2 regions of the Salmonella sp. FC25216 genome follow, and region 2 is predicted to be linked to the other one. Evidence: predicted binding sites of a transcription regulator. Region 2 holds the regulator's gene; the other holds the start of a gene.

Region 1 (7,807 bases), on a different contig from region 2:
TCACAATGCGAAAGCGCCGACGATCGACGCGTTGTCAGGATGCCGCGATAAACAACTCGCGTAGCTGATGCAACTGGTCGCGAATTTGCGCGGCTTCTTCAAACTCCAGATTTTGCGCGTGCTGCATCATTTGCCCTTCCAGCTCATGAATTTTCTGCTGCAACGCTTTCGGCGTCATATCCAGTTCGACAATCCCGGCTTTTGCCGTAGAACGGCCCTTGCCTTTCCCCTTCGCTTTGGTTTTCGCAATGTTCTGCCCCAGCGCCAGGATGTCGACCACTTTTTTGTTCAGCCCCTGCGGAGTGATACCGTGTTCTTCGTTGTACTTCTGCTGCTTCTCGCGACGACGCTCAGTTTCACCAATCGCCTTCGCCATCGACGGCGTGATTTTATCGCCATACAGAATCGCTTTACCGTTAACGTTACGCGCCGCGCGACCTATGGTCTGAATCAGGGAACGTTCGGAGCGCAGGAAGCCCTCTTTATCGGCGTCCAGAATCGCCACCAGCGAGACTTCCGGCATATCCAGCCCTTCGCGCAGCAGGTTAATCCCCACCAGAACGTCAAACTCGCCCAGACGCAAATCGCGGATGATTTCCATGCGCTCCACGGTATCAATATCCGAGTGCAGGTAACGCACGCGCTCGCCGTGCTCTTCCAGATATTCGGTCAAATCTTCCGCCATCCGTTTGGTGAGCGTAGTGACAAGGACGCGTTCATTAATGACCGCACGTTGACGGATTTCGGAAAGCAGATCGTCCACCTGGGTTGCCACCGGACGCACTTCAATGATCGGGTCCAACAGCCCGGTCGGTCGCACGACCTGATCCACCACCTCATCACCAGATTTCTCCAGCTCATAGTTGCCAGGCGTGGCGGAAACATAGATGGTTTGCGGCGCCAAGGCTTCAAACTCTTCAAACTTCAGCGGACGGTTATCCAACGCCGAAGGCAGACGGAAGCCATACTCGACCAGCGTCTCTTTGCGCGCCCGGTCGCCGCGATACATGCCGCCTATCTGCGGGATCGTGACGTGGGACTCATCCACTACCAGCAGTCCATCGGCGGGCAGATAATCGAACAAGGTTGGCGGCGGTTCGCCCGGCCCACGACCCGACAGGAAGCGGGAATAGTTTTCAATGCCTGAGCAGTAGCCCAGCTCGTTCATCATCTCTAAATCGAACTGCGTGCGCTGGCTTAATCGCTGCTCTTCAAGCAGCTTATTATTCGCCAACAGGACCTTACGCCTGTCCGCCAGCTCATCTTTTATCTCTTCCATCGCCTGCAGAATACGCTCGCGCGGCGTCACGTAGTGAGTTTTGGGATAGATGGTATAACGTGGCACCGTTGACTCTACCTGCCCGGTTAACGGGTCAAACAGCGACAGACGTTCCACTTCTTCATCAAACAGCTCAACGCGTAGCGCAATGTCGTCAGATTCAGCCGGGAAGATGTCGATCACTTCGCCGCGCACGCGAAAGGTGCCGCGCTGAAAAGCTTGATCGTTACGGGTGTATTGCAATTCCGCCAGCCGACGCAAAATTGCACGCTGGTCAATCAGCATTCCGACCGTCAGATGCAGCATCATTTTCAGATAGAGATCCGGATCGCCCAGCCCGTAAATAGCGGACACGGAAGCCACCACCACGACATCGCGTCGCTCAAGCAGAGCTTTCGTTGCCGACAACCGCATTTGCTCAATATGTTCGTTTACCGAAGCGTCTTTTTCGATAAACGTATCCGAACTTGGCACATACGCTTCCGGCTGATAGTAGTCATAGTAGGAGACGAAATACTCCACCGCGTTTTCCGGGAAAAACTCTTTCATTTCGCCGTAGAGCTGCGCCGCCAGGGTTTTATTGGGCGCAAGCACCATCGTTGGCCGCTGCAAGTCAGCAATGACGTTGGCAATGGTGAATGTCTTCCCGGAGCCGGTTACGCCCAATAGCGTCTGATGCGCCAGCCCGTCCTCCAGTCCCTCTTCCAGGCGACGTATAGCGTCCGGCTGATCGCCAGAAGGTTTAAAAGCGGAATTCAGTTTGAACGGTTTACTCATGGGCGGCTACCTGAAGGTGTGAGCGGGCAGGTGTATAATTTTACTCCTGGCGGTGAATATTGCCAATAAAAAATACTGGATGAAAAAACAGTAACACTTTAATGTATAGTGGCTATCGGCAAATAACCCACGCCGTCGCGAGGCAAAATGTAGACAGTCGCGGAATAAAATTCCAGCAGCATGCGGTTATCCCCAGACCAGAGTCTTTTTTAACATTTGTCAAGACGTATGATGAAAGTTTTATGTCAATGCCTCCCCCTTCCTTTACAACCATTGATTTTATATAACTCGCTGTCTAAAAAGGGATATTTTCTCAAGCCGTCTTTCGCGCCAATTTAGTCGCAGGCCGCGTCGCCTCTCGCTTACGTTGTGTTTTCTAACTCTAATACACAAGGTTATCCACAGGAATAGTGGATAACTGCTTCCAGCCCGTATCCCCTGCCGCCTGGCAAAATCAGCGCCGGACGTTTTCGCCGGGCGATAAAAAAAAATTATCGCTATTTTTGGCTGATTATTGGCTAACGTAGCGGGAAAAACTGATGCGTACACGCTCACATTTTGCACATTTTTATCAGGATGAAGCCAGGAGGGTCTGGCGAAAGAACAGCAGGATCGTCTGATCCTGCAAGAAGGCGGTTTTTAAGCGAGGTTATGCCCGCTCCAGGGGGCTAAGATCAAGATACTGTCCTGTTGCAGCCTGAGAGGGGGAAACGCCCAGCCACGGAATTTCCCCTAATAGCGGGGCCGGTATGACGCGGCGAAGCGTAGCGAGATATTCACCATGACGCGCGCCCGGCGGCTGTACGTCGTTGGCTATCCATCCGGCAAGCGGCAACCCGGCCTGTTTTACCGCCAGCGTCGTCAGCATGGCGTGATTAATACAGCCCAGCTTGACGCCAACGACCAGAATCACCGGCAACCGCTCCGCCTGTACCCAGTCGGCAAACGTCAGTGTGGCAGAGAGCGGCGTAAACCAGCCGCCTGCCCCTTCTGTCAACACCCAATCTGCCTGCGCCTCCAGCGTTCGCAATCCACGTGATAACACCACCGCCTCTATCGTCCGGCCTTCGTCGGCGCTAACGATGTGGGGAGAGGTAGGCTCGGCAAAAGTATAAGGATTGATAGCAGAATAAGGTTGCGGCAGGCTGCTGTTACGCTGCAAGGCCAACGCATCGCTATTGCGTAGCCCGTCGGTTGTCATTTCGCTGCCGGAAGCGACGGGCTTATAGCCTACGGTTTGATAACCTAACTGCGTTGCGGCCTGCAATAAGGCGCAACTGGCGACCGTTTTACCGACTTCGGTATCAGTACCGGTGACGAAATAGCGTTTAGTCACGTTCAATCACTCCCATAAAAAGATGGTACGTCAGCGGATATTTCCCCTGCCGCTGCGGCCATGCCAACTGAATTTTTCTAAGCCGGGCGCGGGTTAACACATCAGACTCCCGCCCTTCATGAAGATGAGTGGCGCCAATTCCTTTGAGCGAGCGCATCGCGCTCAGGGCATCCTCAAACCACAATGTCATCGCCTGAGTATGACGATACGCCCGCCAGCCGCGCAGCGCGTGGTCAATTGCCTCTTCCGGCAAAAAGCTATTCGCGTGAGCGCGATTATCGACGGCCTGCCATGCCTGACGCAGTTCCGGCAACGATCCCTGGCACAACGTGGTAAATGCCACCACGCCGCCGGGCCGTACGACCCGGTACAACTCGCTCAACGCGTCGCGTAAATCACCGCACCACTGGACCGCCAGGTTGCTCCAGGCCAGGTCAAAAATGCCGGCGTCATGGGGAATCGCTTCGATATCCGCCAGCAAATAGTGATGCGCCGCCTTACGATCGCGCGCCTGTTGCAGCATCGGCAGCGAAAGATCCAGGGCAGTCACTTCGCTCCCCCGTTCACGCCAGTAACGGCTCATACGTCCGGGGCCACAGCCTGCGTCCAATACACTGGCAAAGTGACGGCCTGCCAACAGCGTCAGCAGCGCATCCGCGCTGTGTTGCTGCAAAGAGGCGTGCTGTTCATATTGCGATGCGGCCCGGCCAAACGCCGCCGCAATAGCCTGCTTATTCACCTGCGCCATGCAGCACCTCCAGCAGACGATCAATATCGCACGCTTCATGCGCCTGCGTTAACGTTAAGCGCAGGCGCGCCGTACCGACAGGCACCGTCGGCGGGCGAATCGCCGTCGCCCAGCATCCTTGTCGACGCAGCGCCTCCGCCAGGCGCAGCGCGCGGCTGTTATCGCCCACCATTAACGGCTGGATGGCACTATGGGCATTCAGTAGCGTAAATCGGGACGCGTTAACGCCCGCCCGAAAGCGCTGAACCAGAGCGGCGAGTTTTTCGCGCCGTTCACAACCTTCATCGCTACGGATCACGGCCAGCGAGGCGCTTAACGCCTGCGCCTGCGCGGGGGGCATACTGGTGCTGTAAACCAGATGACGGGCGAATTGCAGCAGATAATCCGCGACGCTTTCCGAACAGAGCACCGCGGCGCCGCTGACGCCAAATCCTTTACCGAAAGTCACCACCAGCAACTCAGGCTTCACCCCCTGTTGCCAGCAGGTGCCCCGCCCCTCATCGCCAGTCACGCCGATGCCGTGCGCATCATCAACCAACAGCCAGGCATGATGCTTGTGGGCAATGTGCTGGATTTCCGCCAGCGGCGCGCTATCGCCGTCCATACTGTACATACCTTCCGTCACGACCAGTTTCTGACCCAGGCAGGGCGATTGCAGTAAACGCGACAGATGCCGCGTATCATTATGGATAAAGCGACGAAGCTGCGCCGGACTCTGATTAGCGGCCTCCAGCAACGAAGCATGACTCAACCTGTCGGCCACAATCCGGTCGTTTTTTTTCATTAACGCGGTAATAACCGCCTGATTCGCCGCAAAGCCAGAGATAAACAGCAACGCGCGCGGATATCCTAACCATTGCGCCAGTTCCTCCTCTAACGCCTGGTGCGCCACGGAATAACCGCTGATATGCCCCGACCCGCCGCTGCCGACGCCAAAACGCGTCGCCGCCTGTTGCCAGGCGCGAATGATCTGCGGATGCTGACTTAAGCCGAGGTAATCATTGCTGGAGAAGTTAAGATACTGTCGCCCGTTCGCTACCAGCCAGCGTCCGGCGCCCTGCGACACCACATAGCGGCGGCGCAACGTATCCGTCGCCCGACGCGCCGTCAGCGCATCGTCGACGCGTTGTTGCCAACTCATAATGCTGCCGCGTTGTAATAATCATCAGTGTCCGGCGTCATCAGCGTCTGCTCCAGACGTTGCTGCTGCTCGTTATCGCCCGCCAGCACCCTGGTCTGCTGCGGATTCAGTCCCAGCTTGCGGAATAACTGCAGATCCTTGTCCTCTGCCGGATTTGGCGTAGTTAACAATTTGCAGCCATAGAAAATCGAGTTCGCCCCGGCCATAAAACACATCGCTTGAGTCTGCTCGTTCATCTGTTCACGCCCTGCGGAAAGACGCACGTATGAGGTCGGCATCATGATGCGCGCCACGGCGATAGTACGAATAAAATCAAACGCATCCACGTCATCGTTATCCGCAAGCGGCGTGCCTTTCACCTTCACGAGCATGTTGATTGGCACACTTTCCGGCGGCGTCGGCAGATTCGCGAGCTGCAACAACAGTCCGGCGCGATCGTTGACCGTTTCGCCCAGACCGACAATGCCGCCGGAGCACACTTTAATCCCTGCTTCACGGACTTTTTCCAGCGTGTCGAGGCGCTCCTGATAGGTACGGGTGGTGATGATATTGCCGTAAAACTCCGGCGAGGTATCGAGGTTGTGGTTGTAGTAATCCAGCCCGGCGTTAGCCAGACGCTGCGCCTGGCTCTCGTTCAACATGCCGAGCGTCATACATGTTTCCAGCCCCATCGCTTTGACGCCCTGTACAATCTGCTCCAGATAAGGCATATCGCGTTCATGCGGATTCTTCCAGGCCGCCCCCATACAGAAGCGGGTCGAACCGGCGTTTTTCGCTTTGCGGGCGGAGTCCAGTACCTGCTCGACCTCCATTAAACGCTCGGCTTCCAGTCCGGTTTTATAGCGCGAGCTCTGCGGGCAGTATTTACAATCCTCCGGGCAGGCGCCAGTTTTGATCGACAACAGCGTGCTGACCTGTACCTGCTGCGGATCGAAATGCTGGCGATGAATTTGCTGCGCTTCAAACAGCAATTCCAGCAGTGGTTTTTCAAATAATTCGGTTACTTGCGACAGTGTCCAGCGTGGGTGGCGAGCCATCGGGCTTCTCCAAAATATGTTGTTTGTTTTTGATATGGTGTAGACTCGTAAACCTAAATCTTTTTAATTTGGTTTACAAGTCGATTATGACAACGGACGATCTTGCCTTCGATAAACGCCATATTTGGCATCCTTACACTTCCATGACCTCGCCGCTGCCGGTATATCCCGTTGAGCGGGCCGAAGGCTGCGAACTGATCCTCGCCTCGGGCGAACGCCTGATTGAGGGGATGTCCTCCTGGTGGGCGGCCATTCATGGTTACAACCACCCGCAATTGAACGCGGCGATGAAATCGCAAATTGACGCCATGTCGCATGTGATGTTCGGCGGCATAACCCACAAGCCTGCGGTGAATCTGTGCCGTAAACTGGTCGCGATAACGCCTGAGCCGCTGGAGTGTGTCTTTTTGGCCGACTCCGGTTCGGTGTCGGTGGAGGTGGCCATGAAGATGGCGCTGCAATACTGGCGGGCGCGGGGCGAATCGCGTCAGCGTTTCCTGACGTTCCGCAACGGTTATCATGGCGACACGTTCGGCGCGATGTCAGTGTGCGATCCGGATAACTCCATGCACAGCTTGTGGAAAGGCTATCTGCCGGAAAATCTGTTCGCGCCGGCGCCGCAAAGCCGGATGGATGGCGAATGGGATGAAAGCGACATTGCGCCATTTGCCCGCCTGATGGCCGCGCATCGCCATGAAATAGCTGCCGTGATTCTGGAACCCATCGTCCAGGGCGCGGGCGGGATGCGCATATATCATCCACAATGGCTCAGGCGTATCCGTAACATGTGCGATCGCGAAGGCATTCTGCTGATTGCCGATGAAATAGCCACCGGGTTTGGCCGTACCGGCAAACTGTTCGCCTGCGAGCACGCCGGGATCGCGCCGGATATTCTGTGTCTCGGCAAAGCGTTAACCGGCGGCACCATGACCCTCTCGGCAACGCTCACCACACGCCAGGTTGCAGAGACTATTAGCAACGGCGAGGCGGGGTGTTTTATGCATGGCCCGACGTTTATGGGGAATCCGCTGGCCTGCGCCGCCGCCTGCGCCAGCCTGACGCTGCTGGAAAGCGGCGAATGGCGCCAACAGGTGGCGTCCATCGAGTCTCAGTTACGCGCTGAGTTAGCCCCCGCACAACGTTCGCCCTGGGTGGCGGATGTGCGGGTGTTGGGCGCGATTGGGGTGGTTGAAACCACACATCCGGTCAATATGGCGGCGCTTCAGCGCTTCTTCGTCGGGCAAGGCGTCTGGATCAGGCCGTTCGGCAAACTAATCTATCTGATGCCGCCCTACATTATTCGTCCAGAGCAGTTGCGCCGTCTGACCCAGGCGGTTAATGACGCGGTACACAATGAAACATTTTTTAGCCATTAATCAGCGGTAAGCGGCGCGGCTTCTGGCTACACTTCTGGTGAGTCAAAAGGAGAGCGCATGAAACTTATCAGCAACGATCTGCGCGATGGGGATAAACTTCCTCATCGTCACGT
Region 2 (7,807 bases):
ATAGCGATATGAAATTTACAACCAGAATAAAACACCATTCTCATGAAAAAGTTATGGCTAATCATGCGAACAAAAAACCACCAGACGTTGAAAGTTTCAGCGCCCCCGCATTAACTGCAAAGAAAATAAGCCAGCATCCGCTGGCTTATGGAAAGTTATACTTACGAAAGGTAATTAGACGCTATTTTTGGCAATTAAACGTTCCGGCAGAACAAAGCTAAATCGCGTTCCTTTACCAGGCAAACTGTCGACTTCAAGGCGGCTTTCATGGTGATTCAGCGCATGTTTCACAATCGCCAACCCCAGGCCGCTGCCGCCCGTTTGACGCGAACGCGCTTTATCGACACGGTAGAAGCGTTCGGTCAGACGAGGAATATGCTCAGCGGCAATCCCCGGACCGTTATCTTGTATGCAAAACTCAGCGCCATGCGCGACATGTCGCCAGCTCACCGTAATATGCGTTCCCGCCGGCGTATGGTTTACCGCGTTATACACCAGGTTTGAGATCGCGCTGCGTAGCTGCTCTTCGTTGCCCAGAACGCTAAGACTATCGTCGACCTCAAACGTAAAGGTATGCTTCTGCTGGCTGAGCGTCTGCGCTTCACGCTCCACGATCCGCAGCATCATCGGTACATCCACTTTTTCATTTAATAACAGCGCCGGGGCCGCCTCAATTTTAGACAACGTAAGCAATTGTTTTACCAGCCCTTCCATACGATACGTTTGCTCGCGCATCGTATGCAGCGCTTTCTCTCGCGTCGCCCCCTCCTGCATCATTTCCAGATAGCCTTGCAATACCGTCAATGGCGTACGCAACTCATGGCTAACGTTGGCGAAAAAGTTACGCCTGGCGCCTTCAAGCTGATGCATTTGCGTCACATCGCGCGCCACCATCAGGAGTTGTTTATCGGTATAAGGCATGACACGGATCTCCAGGTGCCGCCCGGTATTCAGCACCAGATGAAGCGGACGGGTGAAATCACGCGTTTTTAAATACTGGGTAAACTCCGGGTAACGCAGCAGATTGAGAATATTCTGCCCGCTGTCATCCGGCCAGCGTAGCCCCAGTATCTGTTGCGCCAAACCGTTACACCAAAAAATGCCGCCCTCTTCTGTGGTCAGTACCACTGCATCAGGCAGCAACTCCGCGCCGCTGCGAAAACGTTTAATCAGGTTCCCCAGCTCGCGGCGGCGCTTCTTATTTCGCAACTGCATCTGGTGTAAACCGTATAACAGCGGCTCCCAACTTCCCCGTCCCGGCGGCGGCGTCATACTTCTGTCGACCCACAGCCACCAGGAGAGGCGCAATAAATTCCAGAAATGCCAGGCAAGCAGTCCCGTCACCGCCGCCAGTAAAAACCACGGCAGATAACCAAAAAAAGCGCTAAGGATAAGCGCGGGGATGCAACAGAGCACCAACTCCAGCACCAGCCTTTTCCATGACAGCCGTTCCAGCACGCGTCATACTCCCTCAAGAATGGAAAGCCTTCTCCGCCAGAAGCCTGTGATCTACTGGCGGAAAAGGCATTAAAAGCGGGTCGAAAAACGATACCCTGTCCCGCGTACCGTTTGCACCATCCGGTCGTGGCCGCTGTGCTCCAGCGCCTTACGCAAACGGCGAATATGCACGTCGACCGTCCGGTCTTCAACGTACACATTGGTGCCCCAGACATGGTTGAGTAGCTGTTCGCGACTATAAACCCGTTCCGGATGCGTCATAAAGAAATGGAGTAATTTAAATTCGGTCGGCCCCATATCCAGTGGGCTGTCGCCGGTCATCACGCGATGAGAGCCAGGATCAAGGCTCAGTCCCTGCATCTCGATCACCTCTTCGACCGCCATCGGTGAGATACGCCGCATAACGGCCTTAATGCGCGCCACCAACTCCTTGGGGGAAAACGGCTTGGTAATGTAATCGTCAGCGCCGGTTTCCAGCCCGCGCACGCGATCTTCTTCCTCACCTCTCGCCGTCAGCATAACCACAGGAATATCCCGGGTCATGGCTTCACGTTTGAGATGTTTAATAAACTGTAACCCAGACCCGCCGGGCAACATCCAGTCAAGAAGGATGAGATCCGGCCAGGGTTCATTAAGTTTATTCACCGCACTGTCATAATCTTCGGCTTCTACGGGCTGAAAGCCATTTTGTTCGAGCACGAAGCACACCATTTCACGGATCGGCGCCTCATCTTCTACGACCAGAATACGTCTCGCCATAATTTGCCCTGTTAGTCGTTAGTTATCAATGCCGCGCCATTATGCGTCAGATTTATGACAGATTTATGAAAAAAAGGGGTGGTATTGACAGCATGTTGATGATTTATGACACCGTTGAAACATTGCATTACCGTCTACTGGCGGTAAATTGCGCCCAAAAATGGAGGGGATGACGTGTATAATCCCGTTCACGCTTTTTTTGCATGGAACTATTATGCGCATCCTCCATACCTCTGACTGGCATCTGGGACAAAATTTCTACAGTAAAAGCCGCGCCGCGGAGCATCAGGCTTTTCTGGACTGGCTGCTGGAGACCGCGCAGTCCCATCAGGTGGATGCCATTATTGTCGCAGGCGATATTTTTGATACCGGTTCGCCGCCAAGCTATGCCCGAGAACTTTATAACCGTTTTGTCGTTAATTTACAGCAAACAGGCTGTCATTTAGTGGTGCTGGCCGGTAATCATGATTCCGTTGCCACGCTTAACGAGTCACGCGAAATTCTGGCGTTTCTCAATACAACCGTGATCGCCAGCGCGGGCTATGCGCCGCAACTACTTCATCGCCGCGATGGTTCTCCCGGCGCCGTACTGTGCCCCATTCCCTTTTTACGCCCGCGCGACATTATTACCAGCCAGGCGGGGTTGTCCGGCAGCGAGAAACAGCAGCAACTCCTTCATGCGATTGCCGATTATTATCAACAGCAGTACCAGGAAGCGTGCCTGCTACGCGGCGAACGGAAGTTGCCGGTTATCGCGACGGGGCATTTAACCACCGTCGGCGCCAGCAAAAGCGATGCGGTACGCGACATTTATATCGGTACGCTGGATGCCTTTCCGGCGGAGCATTTCCCACCAGCGGATTATATCGCATTGGGACACATTCACCGCGCGCAATGTGTCGGCGGCACAGAGCATATCCGCTATTGCGGCTCCCCCATCGCCCTCAGCTTTGATGAGTGCGGCAAAAGCAAATGCGTGCATCTGGTGACCTTCGACCAGGGGAAATGGCAAAGTACCGAAAGTCTGGCCATCCCCGTTAGCCAACCATTGGCGGTTTTAAAAGGCGACCTGGCGTCAATTACCGAACAGCTTGAGCAGTGGCGCGGCATTGAGCAATCGCCCCCCGTCTGGCTGGATATTGAAATCACCAGCGATGATTATCTACATGATATACAAAGAAAAATACAGACATTAACGGAGTCGCTACCGGTAGAAGTATTACTGGTGCGTCGTAGCCGCGAACAGCGTGAACGCTCGCTGGCGAACGAACGGCGGGAAACATTAAGCGAGCTTAGCGTGGAGGAGGTTTTTGCGCGGCGGCTGGCGCTGGAAGCGTTAGATACCCCGCAGCGCGAGCGCCTGAATCAGCTCTTTTCCAGCACGCTCTACGCGTTGAATGAGGAGCATGAGGCATGAAAATTCTCAGTTTGCGTCTGAAAAACCTGAACTCGCTGAAAGGAGAATGGAAGGTCGACTTTACCGCCGAACCGTTTGTCAGTAACGGGTTATTCGCCATCACCGGCCCGACCGGCGCGGGAAAAACCACCTTGCTTGACGCCATCTGCCTGGCGCTGTACCACGAAACGCCGCGCCTGAATACGGTATCGCAATCGCAAAACGATTTGATGACGCGCGATACGGCGGAATGTCTGGCCGAAGTGGAGTTTGAGGTAAAAGGCGAAGCCTGGCGCGCGTTCTGGAGCCAGAACCGCGCCCGAAATCAGCCTGACGGCAATCTCCAGGCACCACGCGTGGAGTTGGCGCGGTGTTCAGACGGAAAAATCTTTGCCGATAAGGTAAAGGATAAACTGGAGATGATCGCCACGTTGACCGGGCTGGACTACGGGCGCTTCACCCGTTCGATGTTGTTATCACAGGGGCAGTTCGCCGCCTTTCTTAACGCCAAAGCGAAAGAGCGCGCAGAGCTTCTGGAGGAGCTCACCGGCACTGAGATTTACGGGCAGATATCCGCACAGGTATTTGAAAAACATAAATCAGCCCGTCTCGAACTGGAAAAGTTACAAGCGCAGGCCAGCGGCGTCGCCCTATTGGCGGACGAACAGTTACAGCAACTGGAAACCAGTTTGCAGGCGCTTACTGACGAAGAGAAACGCCTGCTGGCCGGCCAGCAGGTACAGCAGCAGCACCTTCACTGGCTGACCCGAAAAAACGAGCTCCACACTGAATTACACGCCCGGCAGCAGTCGCTGTACGCGGCGCAAGAGGCGCGAGAAAAAGCGCAGCCGCAGCTCGCGGCGCTGACTCTGGCGCAACCTGCTCGCCAGTTGCGCCCGCATTGGGAGCGCATTCAGGAACAAACCCGCGCCGTTGAGCGGGTTCGCCAGCACATTGATGAAGTGAATGCTCGCTTACAAAGCGCGTATCGCCTGCGCCAGAGTATCCGCGCCTGCGCGCATCGACAATCCACGCAACTGAACGCCACAGGGCAGCGGTTGAAGGCATGGCTGGCGGAACACGACGGCATCCGCGTCTGGCACAGCGAACTGGCGGGTTGGCGAGCATTATTAACACAACAATCCCACGATCGGGCGCAACTGAGCCAATGGCAACAGCAGTTGATGAGCGATACGCGTCAACTCGACGCACTACCGCCGCTCATGCTCGATCTCACGCCACAGGCGCTGGCGGAAGCCAGGGCGTTACATACCCGGCAACGTCCACTACGTCAGCGTCTCGCCGCGCTTCAGGGGCAAATTACCCCGAAACAAAAGCGTCAGACGCAGCTACAGGAGGCGATTACGCGTCATCATCAGGAACAGACGCAATACACCCAACGCCTGGCGGATAAGCGCCTGAGTTATAAAACCAAAGCACAGGAGCTTGCGGACGTTCGCACTATTTGCGAGCAGGAAGCGCGCATCAAAGATCTGGAAAGCCAGCGGGCGCGCTTACAGCCCGGCCAGCCGTGTCCGCTTTGCGGCTCGACGACACACCCCGCCATCGCCGCCTATCAGGCGCTCGAACTGAGCACGAATCAAACCCGCCGCGACGCGCTGGAAAAAGAGGTCAAAACGCTGGCGGAAGAAGGCGCTGCGCTGCGAGGACAGTTAGATGCCTTAACGCAACAATTACAGCGGGATGAAAGCGAGGCGCAGTCGCTGTTGCAGGAAGAGCAAGCGCTTACTGAGGAATGGCAAACGCTCTGCGCCGCGCTGGGCGTTAAGCTTCAGCCGCAAGAAGATCTCTCTGGCTGGCTGACCGCCGCGGAAGAGCATGAGCAGCAGTTGGATCAGCTAAGCCAGCACCATGCTCTACAAACGCAAATCGCCGCGCATACCGAGCAGGTAGCCCGCTTTACCGCGCAGATTGCGCAGCGTCAGGCGTCGCTGACGGCTGATTTGGCGCTGTATAAGCTTTCCCTTCCTGCGCCAGAAGAGGAGGCTTCGTGGCTGAATGACCGCGCCGATGAAGTGAAAATGTGGCAACAGCGTCAGACAGAGTTCGCGGATTTGCAAACGCAGATCGACAGGCTTGCCCCGTTGCTGGAGACGCTACCGCAAACGGATACCGTGGATTCCAACGACGTGCCGCTGGATAACTGGCGGCAGGCGCATGATGAATGCGTGTCGTTACAAAGCCAATTGCAAACCTTGCAGCAGCAGGCGACACAGGAGCAGCAGCGCGCCGCCGAGGCGATAGCGCATTTTGACGCAGCGTTAAAAAATAGCCCGTTTGACAGCCAGACAACGTTCCTGGCGGCGTTGCTGGATGAAGAGACCGTGACCCGTCTGGAAAAACAGCAACAGGCGCTGGAAAGTCAGCTACAGCAAGCGAAGGCGTTAAGCGCGCAGTCCGCGCAGGCGCTGGCTGACCATCAGCAACAGCCGCCCGCCGGTCTGGAGCCAACGTGTACGGCGGAGCAGCTCTCGCAGCGGCTGACGCAGTTGGCGCAACAACTGCGTGAAAACACGACACGCCAGGGGGAAATCCGCCAGCAAATTAAACAGGATGCAGATAATCGGCAGCACCAACGGGCGCTGATGGCGGAAATGACGCAAGCCTCTCAGCAGGTGGAAGACTGGGGCTATCTTAATGCGCTGATCGGCTCTAAAGAGGGTGATAAGTTCCGCAAATTCGCCCAGGGGCTGACGCTGGATAATCTGGTCTGGCTGGCGAATCATCAGCTCACCCGTCTGCATGGTCGTTATTTATTGCAACGTAAAGCCAGCGACGCGCTGGAGCTGGAGGTTGTCGATACCTGGCAGGCCGACGCTGTGCGCGATACGCGCACTTTATCAGGCGGCGAAAGTTTCCTGGTCAGCCTGGCGCTGGCGCTGGCGTTATCAGATTTGGTCAGCCATAAAACGCGCATTGACTCTTTGTTCCTCGACGAAGGCTTCGGCACGCTTGATAGCGAAACGCTGGACGCCGCGCTGGATGCGCTCGACGCGCTGAATGCCAGCGGTAAGACCATCGGCGTTATTAGTCACGTGGAAGCCATGAAAGAACGTATCCCTGTGCAGATAAAAGTGAAAAAAATCAACGGACTTGGTTACAGCAAACTGGACAAAGTGTTTGCCGTGGAGTAACGCGGGAGCCATTCTGCGCGCAACATAATGTCATGACGTAGCATAATAATGAATACACAAAGACGGATAAGGAATGGTATTACCTCGCGCTTATCCGCAAGCTATACGTTGATTGGCTACGACAGTTGACAGCCACGGCGCGCAACATGCGCCTTCATTTTCGGCAGGTGGTATGAAAAAAGTTATTTTTTCTTTGGCGCTGGGTACGTTCGGACTGGGGATGGCCGAGTTTGGCATTATGGGCGTGCTGACGGAGCTGGCGCGCGATGTCGGAATAACGATTCCCGCCGCCGGGCATATGATCTCGTTTTACGCCTTCGGCGTCGTGCTGGGCGCTCCCATTATGGCGCTTTTTTCCAGCCGCTTTTCGCTTAAACATGTACTGCTGTTTCTGGTCATGCTGTGCGTGACAGGCAATGCCATGTTTACCTTTTCCTCCTCATATCTGATGCTCGCCATCGGCAGACTGGTTTCCGGCTTTCCGCACGGCGCCTTTTTTGGCGTCGGCGCCATTGTCTTGTCAAAGATTATCCGCCCCGGGAAAGTCACCGCCGCCGTCGCGGGTATGGTTTCGGGGATGACGGTGGCGAATCTGGTGGGCATCCCGTTCGGCACTTACCTGAGCCAGGAATTTAGCTGGCGCTACACCTTTTTATTGATCGCGGTTTTCAACATCGCCGTGCTCACCGCGATTTTCTTCTGGGTGCCGGATATTCGCGACGAAGCCAAAAGCAGCCTGCGCGAGCAGTTCTACTTTCTGCGCAGCCTCGCGCCGTGGCTTATCTTCGCCGCCACGATGTTCGGCAATGCGGGCGTTTTTGCCTGGTTCAGCTATATCAAGCCATTTATGATGTACATCTCCGGTTTTTCGGAAACGAGCATGACGTTTATTATGATGCTGGTCGGGCTGGGGATGGTGTTAGGCAATCTATTAAGCGGCAAACTCTCCGGCAGATATACTCCGCTCCGCATCGCGGCAGTGACTGACCTCGTTATCGTGCTCTCTCTCACGGCGCTCTTTTTCTTTGGCGGATGCAAA

Evidence for each region. Region 2 encodes PhoB, which activates phosphate uptake and scavenging genes when phosphate is short. Its sites were predicted from a motif close to CTGTCATAAAACTGNCNNAT; they were not measured.
Region 1: uvrB (excinuclease ABC subunit UvrB) is a predicted target of PhoB. The motif match lies at 2,286-2,305, and genes of this name have one in related genera.

What each region holds. Positions count from the first base shown of each region.
Region 1 is NZ_JBDGON010000005.1:66,916-74,722, reverse strand. Features, by position in the region: gene uvrB (excinuclease ABC subunit UvrB) at 35-2,056, opposite strand; gene bioD (dethiobiotin synthase) at 2,706-3,392, opposite strand; gene bioC (malonyl-ACP O-methyltransferase BioC) at 3,385-4,140, opposite strand; gene bioF (8-amino-7-oxononanoate synthase) at 4,124-5,281, opposite strand; gene bioB (biotin synthase BioB) at 5,278-6,318, opposite strand; gene bioA (adenosylmethionine--8-amino-7-oxononanoate transaminase) at 6,405-7,694, shown strand; gene AC3G3F_RS11670 (kinase inhibitor) at 7,752-7,807, shown strand, end outside.
Region 2 is NZ_JBDGON010000007.1:171,981-179,787, forward strand. Features, by position in the region: gene phoR (phosphate regulon sensor histidine kinase PhoR) at 175-1,458, opposite strand; gene phoB (phosphate response regulator transcription factor PhoB) at 1,528-2,217, opposite strand; gene sbcD (exonuclease subunit SbcD) at 2,432-3,634, shown strand; gene sbcC (exonuclease subunit SbcC) at 3,631-6,768, shown strand; gene araJ (MFS transporter AraJ) at 6,941-7,807, shown strand, end outside.